Regions from separate parts of the Mesorhizobium sp. B2-2-3 genome, predicted to be linked through region 1. Evidence: riboswitches for the same ligand, from Rfam matches in the RefSeq annotation. Region 1 holds a riboswitch; each other region holds the start of a gene.
The links. A riboswitch is a leader RNA that binds a small molecule or an ion and turns the genes downstream of it on or off. The one in region 1 is predicted to bind cobalamin.
Positions count from the first base shown of each region.

Region 2: linked by a shared signal. The riboswitch ahead of FJ951_RS14640 (ABC transporter ATP-binding protein) and the one ahead of FJ951_RS17895 (CbtB domain-containing protein) in region 1 are both predicted to bind cobalamin.
Region 3: linked by a shared signal. The riboswitch ahead of bluB (5,6-dimethylbenzimidazole synthase) and the one ahead of FJ951_RS17895 (CbtB domain-containing protein) in region 1 are both predicted to bind cobalamin.

Region 1 covers NZ_VFWC01000009.1:71,515-75,818, reverse strand. The annotation lists gene FJ951_RS17905 (MFS transporter) at 1-638, shown strand, start outside; gene FJ951_RS17900 (aromatic ring-hydroxylating dioxygenase subunit alpha) at 642-1,811, opposite strand; cobalamin riboswitch at 1,946-2,142, shown strand; gene FJ951_RS17895 (CbtB domain-containing protein) at 2,178-2,357, shown strand; gene FJ951_RS17890 (CbtA family protein) at 2,373-3,170, shown strand; gene cobU (bifunctional adenosylcobinamide kinase/adenosylcobinamide-phosphate guanylyltransferase) at 3,163-3,678, shown strand; gene cobO (cob(I)yrinic acid a,c-diamide adenosyltransferase) at 3,680-4,294, shown strand.
Region 2 covers NZ_VFWC01000007.1:88,424-92,727, reverse strand. The annotation lists gene FJ951_RS14650 (iron ABC transporter permease) at 1-144, opposite strand, end outside; gene FJ951_RS14645 (ABC transporter substrate-binding protein) at 153-1,100, opposite strand; gene FJ951_RS14640 (ABC transporter ATP-binding protein) at 1,140-1,928, opposite strand; cobalamin riboswitch at 2,184-2,393, opposite strand; gene FJ951_RS14635 (LacI family DNA-binding transcriptional regulator) at 2,456-3,481, opposite strand; gene FJ951_RS14630 (Gfo/Idh/MocA family oxidoreductase) at 3,663-4,304, shown strand, end outside.
Region 3 covers NZ_VFWC01000004.1:298,994-303,297, forward strand. The annotation lists gene FJ951_RS10015 (MFS transporter) at 1-994, opposite strand, end outside; gene FJ951_RS10020 (TetR/AcrR family transcriptional regulator) at 1,113-1,718, shown strand; gene bluB (5,6-dimethylbenzimidazole synthase) at 1,762-2,514, opposite strand; cobalamin riboswitch at 2,563-2,743, opposite strand; gene FJ951_RS10030 (histone deacetylase family protein) at 2,865-3,791, shown strand; gene FJ951_RS10035 (exodeoxyribonuclease VII small subunit) at 3,795-4,046, shown strand; gene FJ951_RS10040 (DUF2277 domain-containing protein) at 4,145-4,304, shown strand, end outside.

The DNA of each region.
Region 1 (4,304 bases):
GGACCTACCGGCTCGGCGACAATCCCTCGATCCGGCCGGGCAAGACGCGCCCGGTCAACCCGCTGGCCAATATCGGCCGCTTCGTCGCGCAGCCGAGGCTGAGGCTGGCCTGGCTGATCGCCTTCGGCCGCTCCTGCTTCTGGACGACATTTTTCGTCTATGGTCCGCTGTTCATGGTCATCACCGGTGAGGGCGAACTTGCCGGCGGCATTCTGGTTTCGGCAGGCAACGCGCTTTTGTTCATGGCGATTTTCTGGGGCAAGGCCGGCAAGCGCTTCGGCGGCCGCAGGACCATGACTTTTGCCTATTTCGCCATGTCGGTGGTGCTGCTGGCGGCGGGTGCCGTCGGCGAAAGCGCGCCGCTCGTCACCGGCGCCTTCCTGCTGTGCGGCGCCTTCTTCACCATCGCGCTCGACGCGCTGGGCTCGACCGCCTTCATGCGCTCGGTCCGCTCTTATGAGCGGGCGCAGATGGCTGCGGTCTACCGCACTTATCTCGACTTTTCCGAACTGACGCCGCCGCTGGTCTACTCGGTGGTGCTGGCCTTTTTCGGACTGGGCTCGGTTTTCGTCACGCTCGGCCTGCTTGCGGCGGTCTGCGGTTATGTCACCTGGCGGTATCTGCCGAAGTCGCTGTGAAGCTTACGGCACAAGCGCAGCATGTCGTTCGCGTACCCAATCGTGGAAGCGGTGGAGGTCGTACTCCTCCGGCATCAGCACGCCGGCCTTATGGCGCATGGAGCGCAGCCCTTTCTGGTTGACCTCGCAGATCGCGGCATCCTCCTCCAGCACCTGGGTGCCGAATCCGACGATGTTGTCGATGTCGGTGGCGGCGAGCGCGTCGGGCGCGAACAGCCATTCGGCGGTCAATTCGGTCTGCTCGGGGCCAAGCGGCACCAGCCGTACGGACCTGACATAGTCGACGTGGCCGACGATGAACATCGAGGGCAGGCTGGTGGCGTAGGTCTGGCCGGCGGCGTGCTCGGCCGGCGTCAGGCCCGAAAAGACCGGCCCATGCGCCTGGCCGTCACGTGACCATGTTTCGGCACCCGCCCGCAGCCCGCCGGAAAATTCCGGCGCGTCATTGTCGGCATGGCGGGTCCATTCGGGGTCGTCATGCCGGCCCATCAGGCCCCGGCCGTAGATCGGCACCAGCCGCGACAGGTCCTTGTGGACGCCGGGGCAATGCAGGCACTCGTTGAAGTTTTCCCAGAAGATTTTCCAGTTGGAGTTCATCATTTTGCGCAGCACATGGCCCGATACCAGCGATTCCAGCGGCCAGTTACCGAGATCGCCGGAGGCCGGGTCGAAGGATGATTGCGCCGAGCCGGCGGCATCTTCCGCGAGATTGACGAAGACGAAGCCGCGCCAGACCGACAGCGCGACGCGATAGAGCGGATGGTCCGCCTTGTCGAAACCTTCGGGCAGCGTTTTCGACGGCACGCGCACGAGATCGCCGCGCAGCGAATAGGACCATGCGTGGTAGGGGCAGGTGATCAGCCGCGCCTTCAGCCGGCCCTCGCGTTCCTGGTAAAGCTGCGAGCCGCGATGCCGGCAGGTGTTGTGGAAGGCGCGCAGTTCGCCGGTATCGTCACGCAGCACGACGATCTCCTGGGTGCCGACACGGAAGGTGTGGAAAGCCAGCGGTTGGGCGAGATCAGCTTCACGGCAGACGAGCAGCCAGTTCCTGTACCAGATGGCGTCGAGGTCGCGCTGGTAGGCCGCCGCATCCCAATAGGCCGAGGACGGCAATGTCGGCTCGGCCCGGGTGAGGCCGTTATAGGGGGCGTGCTGGCTCTGGACGGGCTGCATGGCTGGCCTCCTGTGAGGATGGCAGCCGACACCCGGCCACGGAAATTGTCAATTGCAGCGGAGCAAGCGGCCGGACGGCGCTAAAGCGCTTGTCGCCGTCGGAATTTGGTTTGCCGGATGCGGCGATTTTCCCTATAGTCACCTTCGTCGTCGGTTCCGATTGGAGCCAAGAGGGAATGCGGTGCGGGCAGATTTGTTGCCCAATGCCGTGGCTGCCCCCGCAACTGTGTGCGGTAGTCCTCTCCATATGCCACTGAAGATTTTCTTCGGGAAGGTGGGGAAGGGCGCTGATCCGCGAGCCAGGAGACCTGCCGGCGACAGGAAACTGACTTCGATGCCCTCGGGTGGAGGGTGAAAGGACAAGACATGAATACCGCTTCCGTCTCCCTCGGCGCCTCCATCTCCTCGCAGTCGCGCCTCCTGCAGCTCGCGCTCGCGGCGCTGCTCGGCGTTTTCGTCGTAGGCTTTGTCGGTTTCTCGCATATCGACGCGGTCCACAATGCCGCGCACGACTATCGCCACTCGATGGCGTTTCCCTGCCACTGATAGGGATTTGACATCATGAACCTGTTTCGCAACGTCGTGTTCATCGCGGCGATCGCAGGGCTCGTGGCCGGTGTCGTTCTCGCCTGCATGCAGGCCTATGCCACCGTGCCGTTGATCCTGAAGGCGGAAGTCTACGAACAGGCCGGCGGCGGCCACCACCACGACCATACCGCACCGGCCCCGACCGACAACAACGCCATGAACTCTGCCGCCCCGGCGGGCAATGCCATGAGCTCCGCCGCGCCGGCAGCCGCTGAAGCTGTTCCGGCTGAAGAGGAAGGCTGGGCGCCGGCCGACGGCTTCGAGCGCTTCGCCTTCAGCGTGCTTGCCAACATCGTCACCGGCATCGGCTTCGCGCTGGTCCTGGTCGCGGTTTCGGAATTCGCCGGCGGCATCGGCAACTGGCGCCAGGGCGTGTTCTGGGGACTGGCCGGCTTTGCCGTGTTCACGCTGGCGCCGGGCCTCGGCCTGCCGCCGGAACTGCCGGCCATGCCTGCCGCCGAGCTTCTGCCACGCCAGATCTGGTGGACGGCGACGGTGGCGGCGACGGCGATCGGCCTTGCCCTGATCGCCTTCCGCAAATCACTGCCGCTGGCGATTCTGGGCGTGGTGTTGATCGTCGCGCCGCATATTGTCGGCGCGCCGCAGCCGGACAGTTTCGAGACGCCGATTCCGGAAGGCCTGCATCATCAATTCGTGGTGGCGGTGACCGTAACCAACCTGGTGTTCTGGCTCGTGCTCGGCGCTGCCGTCGGCGTGGTGCGTGGACGCTTCACCGGCAGCGCGACGAGCCTGCGCGACAGCTTTGCCTGATCGCGGAAGACTGACCTTCATCATCGGCGGTGCGCGCTCCGGCAAGAGCGCGCACGCCGAAACGCTGATGACGGCCTTGCCTTCGCCATGGACCTACATCGCCACGGCGCAAGCCTATGACGACGAGATGCAGCAGCGCATCGCGTTGCACCGGTCGCGGCGCGGCGAGGGCTGGACGACCATCGATGCACCGCTTGGCCTTGTCGGTGCACTCGAGGCCCTACCGGAGGACCAGCCGGTCCTTGTCGACTGCCTGACGCTCTGGCTGACCAATCACATGCTGGCCGATCATGATGTAGAGGCCGAATGTCGGCGGCTGGCTGACATGCTGTCGCGGCCGCGCGGACCCTGGTTCGTGGTATCCAACGAGGTCGGGCAAGGCATCGTGCCCGACAATGCGCTGGGGCGCCGGTTCCGCGACGCCGCCGGCCGGCTCAACCAGCAGGTCGCGGCGATTGCCGAGAGCGTGCTTTTGATGGTGGCGGGGCTGCCGCTCAAGGTGAAGTGACATGACCGACATCGACGAAAAGGACGAAGAGCGCCACCGCGCCAAGATGGCCAAGCGCAAGGCGGTCCAAGACGCCGAGGTGGCGAGCAAGACGGTCGAAAAGGGGCTGCTGATCGTCAACACCGGCCCGGGCAAAGGCAAGACCACGGCTGCCTTTGGCCTGGCGCTGCGGATGCTGGGCTACGGCAAGCGCGTCGGCGTCGTCCAGTTCATCAAGGGCAAATGGCATACGGGTGAGAAGGAGGCCTTCGCCGCCTTCGGCGACCGCGTCGTCTGGCACGCGATGGGCGAGGGGTTCACCTGGGAGACGCAGGATCTGAAGCGCGACATCGCGGCGGCCGAGGCCGCCTGGGCCAAGGCGCTGGAGCTGATGGCCGATCCGTCGATCAGTCTCGTCGTGCTCGACGAACTCAACATCGCGCTGCGCTACGAGTATCTCGATCTGGACAAGGTGGTTGCCGCGCTGAAAGCGCGCCGCGAGGGCCTGCATGTCGTCGTCACCGGCCGCAACGCCAAGCCGGCGCTGGTCGAGGCGGCCGACCTGGTGACCGAGATGGGGCTGACCAAGCACCATTTCGCGGCGGGCGTGAAGGCGCAGCAGGGGGTGGAGTTTTGAGAGCTGTTGT
Region 2 (4,304 bases), on a different contig from region 1:
TCCGATCGCATGGCCAAGTGCTGCAACGACGTCGCCCAGCGGGATCATCGTCGAACCATAGGCGATCGATAGCAGCGCGAGCGCGGCCATAGCCGACGCGGCCGCCATCATGGCCAATACGAATGCCTTGTGCCGCAAAGTCATCTTCCCGGTTAAAATGCTTCCGGATGCATCGCCCTGGCGATCTTGCCGATCGCTTCGATGTTGGCCGGTCCGGGTGTCAGTTCGGCATAGCGAAGCGCCACGAAGCGTTCGTTCTTGACCGCGTCTATCTCCTTCATTGCCGGATGCGCTTTCAGGAAATCGAGCAGCTTCCGGTAGCCGCCGCCATCCTGATAGTCGAGCAGGATGAGGAATTGCGGATTGCGCGAGGCCACCGTCTCCCAATCCGTGTTGCCCCAGCTGGTGTCCATGTCGGCCATGATGTTGTCGCCGCCGGCCGCGGAAATCATGGCGTTGGGAATGGCGAACTTGCCTGATGTGAACGGCTTGTCCTCGCCGGAATCATAGAGGAAGACGCGCGTTCCCCTGCGGTCGCCGACCTTTGCGGCGATTTCGGCGAGCTGCGCCTTCCAGCCGGAGACGAGCTTATCCGCTTCGGCCTCCTTGCCGAAGATCTTGCCCAGCTTCTCGACATCGCCATAGAGCAGGTCCATCGAAGCGGCAGGCCGGTTCTTGTCGAGATGGACGCAGCTTTCCGTCAGCACCAGGGTCTTGATGCCGTGTGGCGCCAGCGTATCGGGCGTCACCTCGCCGCCCGGCTTCATGCCGTAATACCAGCCGGCGAAGAAGAAGTCGGGCTCGACAGCGACCAGGTTTTCCAGCGTCGGATATTTGGGCGCCAGTTCCGGGATCGAGCCTTGCTCGGCCTTGAATTCGGGGCCGACCTTGTACCATCCGGTGATGCCGGTCAGGCCGACGATCGACGGCTGCAGCTTCAGGGCGAAGGCCATCTCGGCCATGTTGAGATCGTGAATGACAGCGCGCTTTGGAGGCGCGTCGAAGGTCAGCGACTTGCCGCAGCTGTCGACCGTCACCGGAAAGGCGAAGGCCGTAGAGGCCAGCAGGGAGAAGGCAAGAGATACGGCAAGGCGTTTCACGGATGTTGCTCCTTCGTTGCACGGGAATTGGATCTGCGCTCACGAAGATGGCGCGGCACGGTTCGGAACCTCGAACACCGTCAGCTCGCGGTCCTCCGTCGGGTGGCGCAACCTAAAGACCTCGACACCGAAGATCTCGCGGATCAGCTGCTGAGTGAGTGCTTCGCGTGGCGGCGCCAGCACATGCAACCGGCCATGGCTCATCACCGCGACCCTGGTGGCGAAAGGCGTCACCAGCGCCAGATCGTGCAGCACCGCGATCACGGTCATGCCGAGGCCTGCAACCAGTTCGAGCAACTCGCTGCGCGCCCGCGGGTCGAGATGGTTGGTCGGCTCGTCGAGGAACAGGATCTTCGGCTCCTGCGCGATGGCGCGGGCAAGCTGGGCGCGCTGGCGCTCGCCGCCCGACAGCGAGCCGATGGTGCGGCCAAGCAGCGGCAACAGCCCGGTCCGGCGCAGAGCCTCGACGACAATGTCGCGTTCCTCGCTCCTGTGCCTGCGGCCGGTATGCGGAACCCGGCCGAGCTCGACATAGTCGATCACCGCCAGCCGTGGATCCGGTTGATCGGTCTGGCCGACGACGGCGATGTGCAGCGCCCGCTCGGCGGTCGAAATCCTGTCCAGCAAGCGCCCGGTTAGCTTCACTTCGCCCGAACTCGGCCTCAGCATGCCCGATAGCATGCGCAGCAATGTCGTCTTGCCGGCGCCGTTGGGACCGATGATGGCGAGACGGTCGCCCGCCGCCACCGAAAGGCTGACCGGATACACCAGATGCAGGCCATCCGCCGCTGCGGCCAGGTCGCGGGCATCGAGAAGCGGCGCGGTCATGGGCAATTCCTTGCAGGGCCTGCCGGAATACGGGCCAGCGTCTTGCTTGCCAGTCCTGCCGGACGCTGGCCTGAATTCACCTCGGTGGCGATATCGCGGCAAAGCGTGCACACGACGATGCGATGCATGGCAATGCGATGTACGCGATCGATGGAGCCGTCCAACTTCCGTCACTTTCAAAATGGCGACGGAAGGAAGCTGGCTTGAACCGGTCGACAAGACCGAAACCTGCGTCTCCTCCCGGCACACCCCGTCCGGTCAACTCATGCAGATGGCAGGTCTCCTGGCTCGCGGGTCGTTGCGCCATCCTGCCTTCCCAGCCTTGCCGGCCAGTGGCTTCTCGGATTTTGCTCGCCGCTTACAGTTGCGGGGGCAGCCATGGCTTCGACCCGAAAATCGGGCCTCACCATGTTCCCTTTTCACCCCTCGCCTTGCGGCGCGGGGACCATCACGAGTCGCAGCCTAGGATGCAGGCAGCGTCAAGGCAAGGTCGATGTATGTTCTGTTATAACAATACAAACGTGTGGTCAATCGCTATCGCGCGCCACCAGTTCCAGCGGCCAGACCTCGCGAATGATCTCTGGCCCTTTCGCGCCGGCGAAAGCCGGGAGCGAGGCGAGCAGGATTTCGCCGAGCCGCCGCCCCATCGGGTCAAGGCTCGGACGAAAGCCGGTCAGCGCCGGCGAGAAATAACGGCAGAGCGGCGTGTCGACGATGACGATCACCGCGACATCCTGCCCGGGCTTGATCCCCATTTCGGCGAGCGCTTTGCAGCCGCCGAGCGCCATCGAGTCGTTGTTGAAGATAATCGCGGTCGGCGGATCCTTCGACCGCATGACTTGCGGTGTCACCGCGTAGCCACCGGCTTCGTTGATAAAACCGTCCACAATCAGGCCGGGATCGACTTCGATGCCGTGCCGCCGCAGCGCCTTGCAATAACCCTCCAGAAACAGATAACCGAAATTCAGGTCAAGCGACGGCCGGATGGCGGCGATGCGGCGGTGGCCACGCGCAACCAGCCGGTCGACCGCATCGGCGCCCGCCTTCTCGAAATCCAGATCCAGAGAGGGATAGCTGTCGTCGCCGGACCGGCTTCGGCCGAGCGTCGCGAAGGGAAAGCCGGCCTTGCTCAGATAGTCGATGCGATCGTCCTCGCGCCGCGTCCAGGCCAGTACGACGGCATCGGCACGACGCGTCTCGACGACGCGGCGCAGCCGCTCCTGTTGATAATCCGCCGGCGCGCCCATGACGATGATCAGGTCCAGCCCGCACTCGGCCAATGTCGCTTGCAGTCCGGTGAGGAACGGAATGAAGAACGGCTCGCCATACTGCTGGTCGCCCGGATGCGGCTGCAGCATGAAAGCCACGGCATGGGTGGTGCCGCGGCGTAGGTTCCTGCCCGAGTGGTTCGGTGAATAATTGAGCTTCCGGGCCGCCTCGAGCACGCGCTGGCGTGTCTCGGCGTTCACGTCGGCGCGCCCGTTAAGCGCGCGCGAGACTGTACCGATCGAAATGTTCAGGTGCCGCGCAAGATCGTGAATGCTGGACGCCAAGACCTCCCCCTCCTGCTTCTGGCTAGCACCAGCCGGTCGTGCGGCCAAGGCGTTTCAGAGCCGACGGTACAAATCCGATTGACAATATATGCCATCGGGTGTGTCATCGTAAACGTTTACGGAAGTCATTTACGGACTGCCGTGGGTGCCAGCCAGGAGGGGTTGGCCGGAGGAGCGCTGGATGATGCACGTCGTCCTGGTCGGGTGCGGAGCCATGAGCAAAACCTGGCTCGAGGCCATCAGCCAATCCCCTGCCGTCAGGATCGTCGGTCTCGTCGACCTCGACGCCGACAGGGCGCGCCAGCGGGCCCGCGAATACGACCTCGCAGGGGTCGCGATCGGGACCGATCTCGACGCCATTCTGGGCCAGACCCGACCCGATGCGGTGTTCGACGTGGTCGTGCCCGCCGCCCGCGGCGCGGTGGCGAATTCGGCCTTTGCCCATGGCTGTCACCTGTTGACGGAAAAGCCGCTGGCCGACAGCCCGGACAATGCGCGCGCCATCATCGACGCTGCCCGGCGCGCCCGACGCGTCCATGCCGTGGTGCAGAACCGCCGCTACGTCGCCAACGTCCGGCGCATCCGGCGCTTTCTCGGCTCCGGCGCCATCGGCGCTGCGACCAGCATCCATGCCGATTTTTTCGTGGCACCGCATTTCGGCGGTTTCCGCGAAGACATGCGCCACGTGCTGCTGCTCGACATGGCGATCCATACGTTCGACGCCGCCCGCTACATGGTCGATGGCGAGCCGACCGAAGTGTATTGCCGGGAATGGGAGCCGGCCAATTCCTGGTACCGGCAGGGATCGTCGGCAAGCGCCACC
Region 3 (4,304 bases), on a different contig from region 1:
TCGCTTCCGGCACATGCCGTTCGATCAGGCCGAATGCCGTGATGAAAGTCGGCGAGATCGCCACGCCGCTGATGAAGACGGTCAGCGCCAAAATCGGCACGCTGTCGGCGGTGAGCGGCAAAATCGTGCTGACTGCGATGATGGCGACCGCGACGGTCAGCTGGCGCTGTAGCGGCGTCTTGAGGTTGAGCGCGCCGACCACGATGCCCAACACGAACGATCCCAGCGCATAGACGCCGATCACCAGGCTTGCGGCACCGGCTTGGCCGAACTCCTTGGTGATCGCCACGGTGCTCACTTCCGTCGTCGCGAAGGTCGCGCCGATGAAGATCAGGGTGAAGGTGATGATCTGTACCGGCCGCAGGCGGATTGCCGAGCCAGTCGAACCATGGTCCACCGGCCGCACTTTCGGCTCGGTCGATCGCTGCAGGATGAATGCTATCGAGCCCAAAGCGAGAAACAACGTGCTCGCCAGCATGCCTGCTTCCGGAAACAGCGCCGCACTGAGGCCCACCGACAGCGACGCGCCGGCGATATAGACCAGTTCGTCGGCCGCCGATTCGAAGGCGAAGGCGGTGTTCATCTCCGGCCGGCCGCGAAAAAGCTCGGTCCAGCGCGCGCGCACCATTGCCGGCATGCTGGGCATGGCCGCTGCCAGCAGCGCCGACACGAACATTGTCCATACCGGCCAATCCTGGTTGGCCGACGCAATCAGCAGCAGGAATGCCAGCACGGAGATGATGGTGGTGGGCACGACGATCCATGTCTGGCCGAGGCGGTCGACCAGCCTGGAGATCTGCGGCGCCAGGAAAGCGTTGGCCAGCGCGAATGTCGCCGAGACGGCACCCGCCAGCCAGTATTCGCCACGCGTCTGCGACAGCATCGCCACGATGCCGATCGGCGCCATGGCGATCGGCAGGCGCGCCATGAAGCCTGCAGCGGCAAAGCCCTTGGCGCCAGGGGCTCGAAAGATCTCGGAATAGGGGTTCTGCATGGTCCGTTCCTCGACAAAAGGCGATTCGGAAATTACATACGATGCGTATGAACTAAATAGATCATACGTCGCGTATGTCAATTGGCATACGTGACGTATGTGGATAAGGCCAGAAGAGATGCACAAGCCCCGCAGGGAAATGATCGCCGAAACGCGCGCCAAATTGATTGCCGCGGCCCGGCATGCGTTCGGAACGATCGGTTATGCCGAGGCATCGATGGATGATTTCACCGCATCGGCCGGGCTGACGCGCGGTGCGCTCTATCATCATTTCGGGGACAAGAAGGGGCTTTTGCAGGCGGTTATCGCCGAGATAGACGCCGAGATGGCGGCACGGGTGAATGAGGTTGCAGCGAAAGCACCGACCCGCTGGCAAAGCTTCGTCGACGAATGCACGAGCTACATCGAAATGGCGCTGGAGCCGGAAATCCAGCGCATCATGTTTCGGGACGGTCCGGCCGTGCTGGGGGATCCCGCGCAATGGCCGAACGCCAATGCCTGCGTCGCGTCGATGACCGATCACCTGACGACGCTGCAGGGCGACGGGGTAGTTGTCCCGGGCGTAGACCCCGAGACCGCGGCACGGCTGATCAACGGGGCGAGCAGCCAGGCGGCGCAGCGGATCGCCAATTCGAACGACCCGGAAGCGACATCAAAGACCGTGGTGGCGGCATTCAAGCAACTGCTCGAAGGATTGTTGAGGAAGGATGCCGGAGCCGCCTGACGACGGCAGGCCGCCGGCAGCTCTGGGCATGCCGTATCCGCAATCAAATCAAGGGTTTGTCAGACTTTTCGCATGTTGCCGCCTTGAGGCGTGCGATCGTTGATTTGAGCGGAACTTCGCCCTGTCCGCAAAACGTCTCGCTCATGATCAGCTCGGGCAGCGGCAGCCGCCGCCCCCAGCCATGTGTTTCGAGGTCCGGTTTCGGCGCGAACTCCGAGACACGGCCGACACAGAGATAGGCCACCGGCGTCACATGCTCGGGAATCGACAGAAGGCCTTTCAACGCCTGCGCCTCGATAATGCTGACCCAGCCAACGCCGACGCCTTCGGCGCGCGCCGCCAGCCAGAAATTCTGCACCGCGCAGACCGTGCTGTAGAGATCCATCTCGAGATTGTGCCAGCGTCCCAGCGGCGAACCCTGTGAGCGTCGGCGGTCGCAGGTGATACAGATATTGAGCGCGCTTTCGCAGATGCCTTCCAGCTTGAGCTTGCGGTAGAGTGCCCGCCGCTCTTCCTCGATCGCCGGCAATTCCTGCTCGCGCGCAGCGAGGAACAGGTCGCGCACCTGTTCCCGTCGTTCGGTGCCACGAATGACGATGAAATTCCATGGCTGCATGAAGCCGACCGATGGCGCGTGATGGGCGGCAAGCAGCAGCCGCGCCAAGACCTCGTCGTCGACGGCCTCTGATGTAAAATGGCTGCGGACATCGCGCCGCGTGAACATGGCGCGGTAGACCGCATCGCGCGCCATCTGGTCGAATCCGTCACCCACGGGGATGGTCATATTGTCCGGCATCGCTTGTCCCCTTGCGATTGCAATCAACTGCCGTCCGCCTGACCATGCGGATGACGATGCCTGCCAGGCCGGTCTTCTGGCTCGGGATCAACCCGCATCCGGCGCCTTCCCGTCATCGACAGTGGCATTTACCGGCGCGGTCCCCCTTACAGCGTTGGGCACGCCACGGTATCAAACCGTGTTCCCGATTCTCCCGCTCGCGGCGGGCACCAGGCAGTGGCGGGGACTTTACGACGAAGCCCCTGCGCCGCCAATCCCCGCGGCGACGCGAACGGACGCAAGCGCGATTTTCCCCAACCATCAGGCCGCAACGCATGGCCATCGCCGCGCCGGGGCACTAGATAGGGAGCATGGCCACTCGTCTCTACACCCATCCGATCTTCCTCGAGCACATCACGCCACCCGGCCATCCGGAGCGGCCGGACCGCTTGCGCGCCATCGAGCGCGTGCTCGACGACGAGGCTTTTGCCGCGCTCGACCGCCTCGAGGCGCCACAAGGCGACGAGGCCACCATTCTCTACGCGCATCCCGAGGATTTCGTCGAGCGGGTACGCGCCGCCATTCCCGAGACGGGCATCGCCCGCATCGATGCCGACACAACGGCCAGCCCGAAGAGCTGGCAGGCGGCGATCACCGCGATCGGAGCCGCCAACGCCGCCGTCGACGACGTCTTTGCCGGCAGGGCAGACAACGTTTTCGTCGCCGCCCGGCCGCCCGGCCATCATGCCGAGAAAGCGACCGCGATGGGCTTCTGCCTGTTCAACACGGCGGCCATCGCCGCACGTTATGCACAGCGCAAACACGATATCGAACGTGTCGCCATCGTCGACTGGGACGTGCATCACGGCAACGGCACGCAGGATGTTTTCTGGGACGATCCGTCCGTGCTTTATTGCTCGACGCACCAGATGCCGCTCTACCCCGGCACCGGAGCAAAGAACGAAACCGGCGCCGGCAACATCGTCAACGCGCCGCTTGCGCCGCAGACCGGCAGCGAGGCGTTCCGCGATGCCTTCCTGTCGCGCGTGCTGCCCTCGCTCGACAATTTTGCACCCGACCTGATCATCATTTCGGCCGGCTTCGATGCGCATCATCGCGACCCGCTGGCCGAGATCAACCTGACCGAGGATGATTTCGACTGGGCGACCGGCCAACTCATGCAGCGCGCGGCGCGCCACAGCGGCAACCGGCTCGTCAGCCTGCTCGAGGGCGGCTACGATCTGCAAGGATTGGCATTTTCGGTCGCCGCCCATGTCGGGCGACTGATGAAAGGATGAATGATGGCTGGTGAAACCAACGAAGACGTCAAGGCGATGAGCTTCGAACAGGCTCTCGACGCGCTGGAGAAGATCGTCGATGATCTGGAGCGTGGCGATGTGCCGCTCGACCAGTCCATTAGGATCTACGAGCGCGGCGAGGCGCTGAAGGTGCATTGCGACCGGCTGCTCAAGGCGGCCGAGGACAAGGTGGAGAAGATCAGGCTGTCCCGCGACGGCAAGCCGGTCGGGACGGAGCCGCTGGACGCGGATTGAGGCACGCAGCCGTCTCTCTGGTTTTTGACACGATCATGATTGAGGATAGAACGCGTCCCGATTGAAACGGCTCCAGGACAAGAGGAGATACGGAAGCGATGTGCAGAAACATCAAGACCCTGTTCAATTTTGATCCGCCGGCGACCAACGACGAGGTGCGCGATGCAGCCCTTCAATTCGTTCGCAAGCTGAGCGGAACGACGCGGCCTTCGAAGCAGAACCAGCACGCATTCGACCATGCCGTCGAGGCCATCGCGG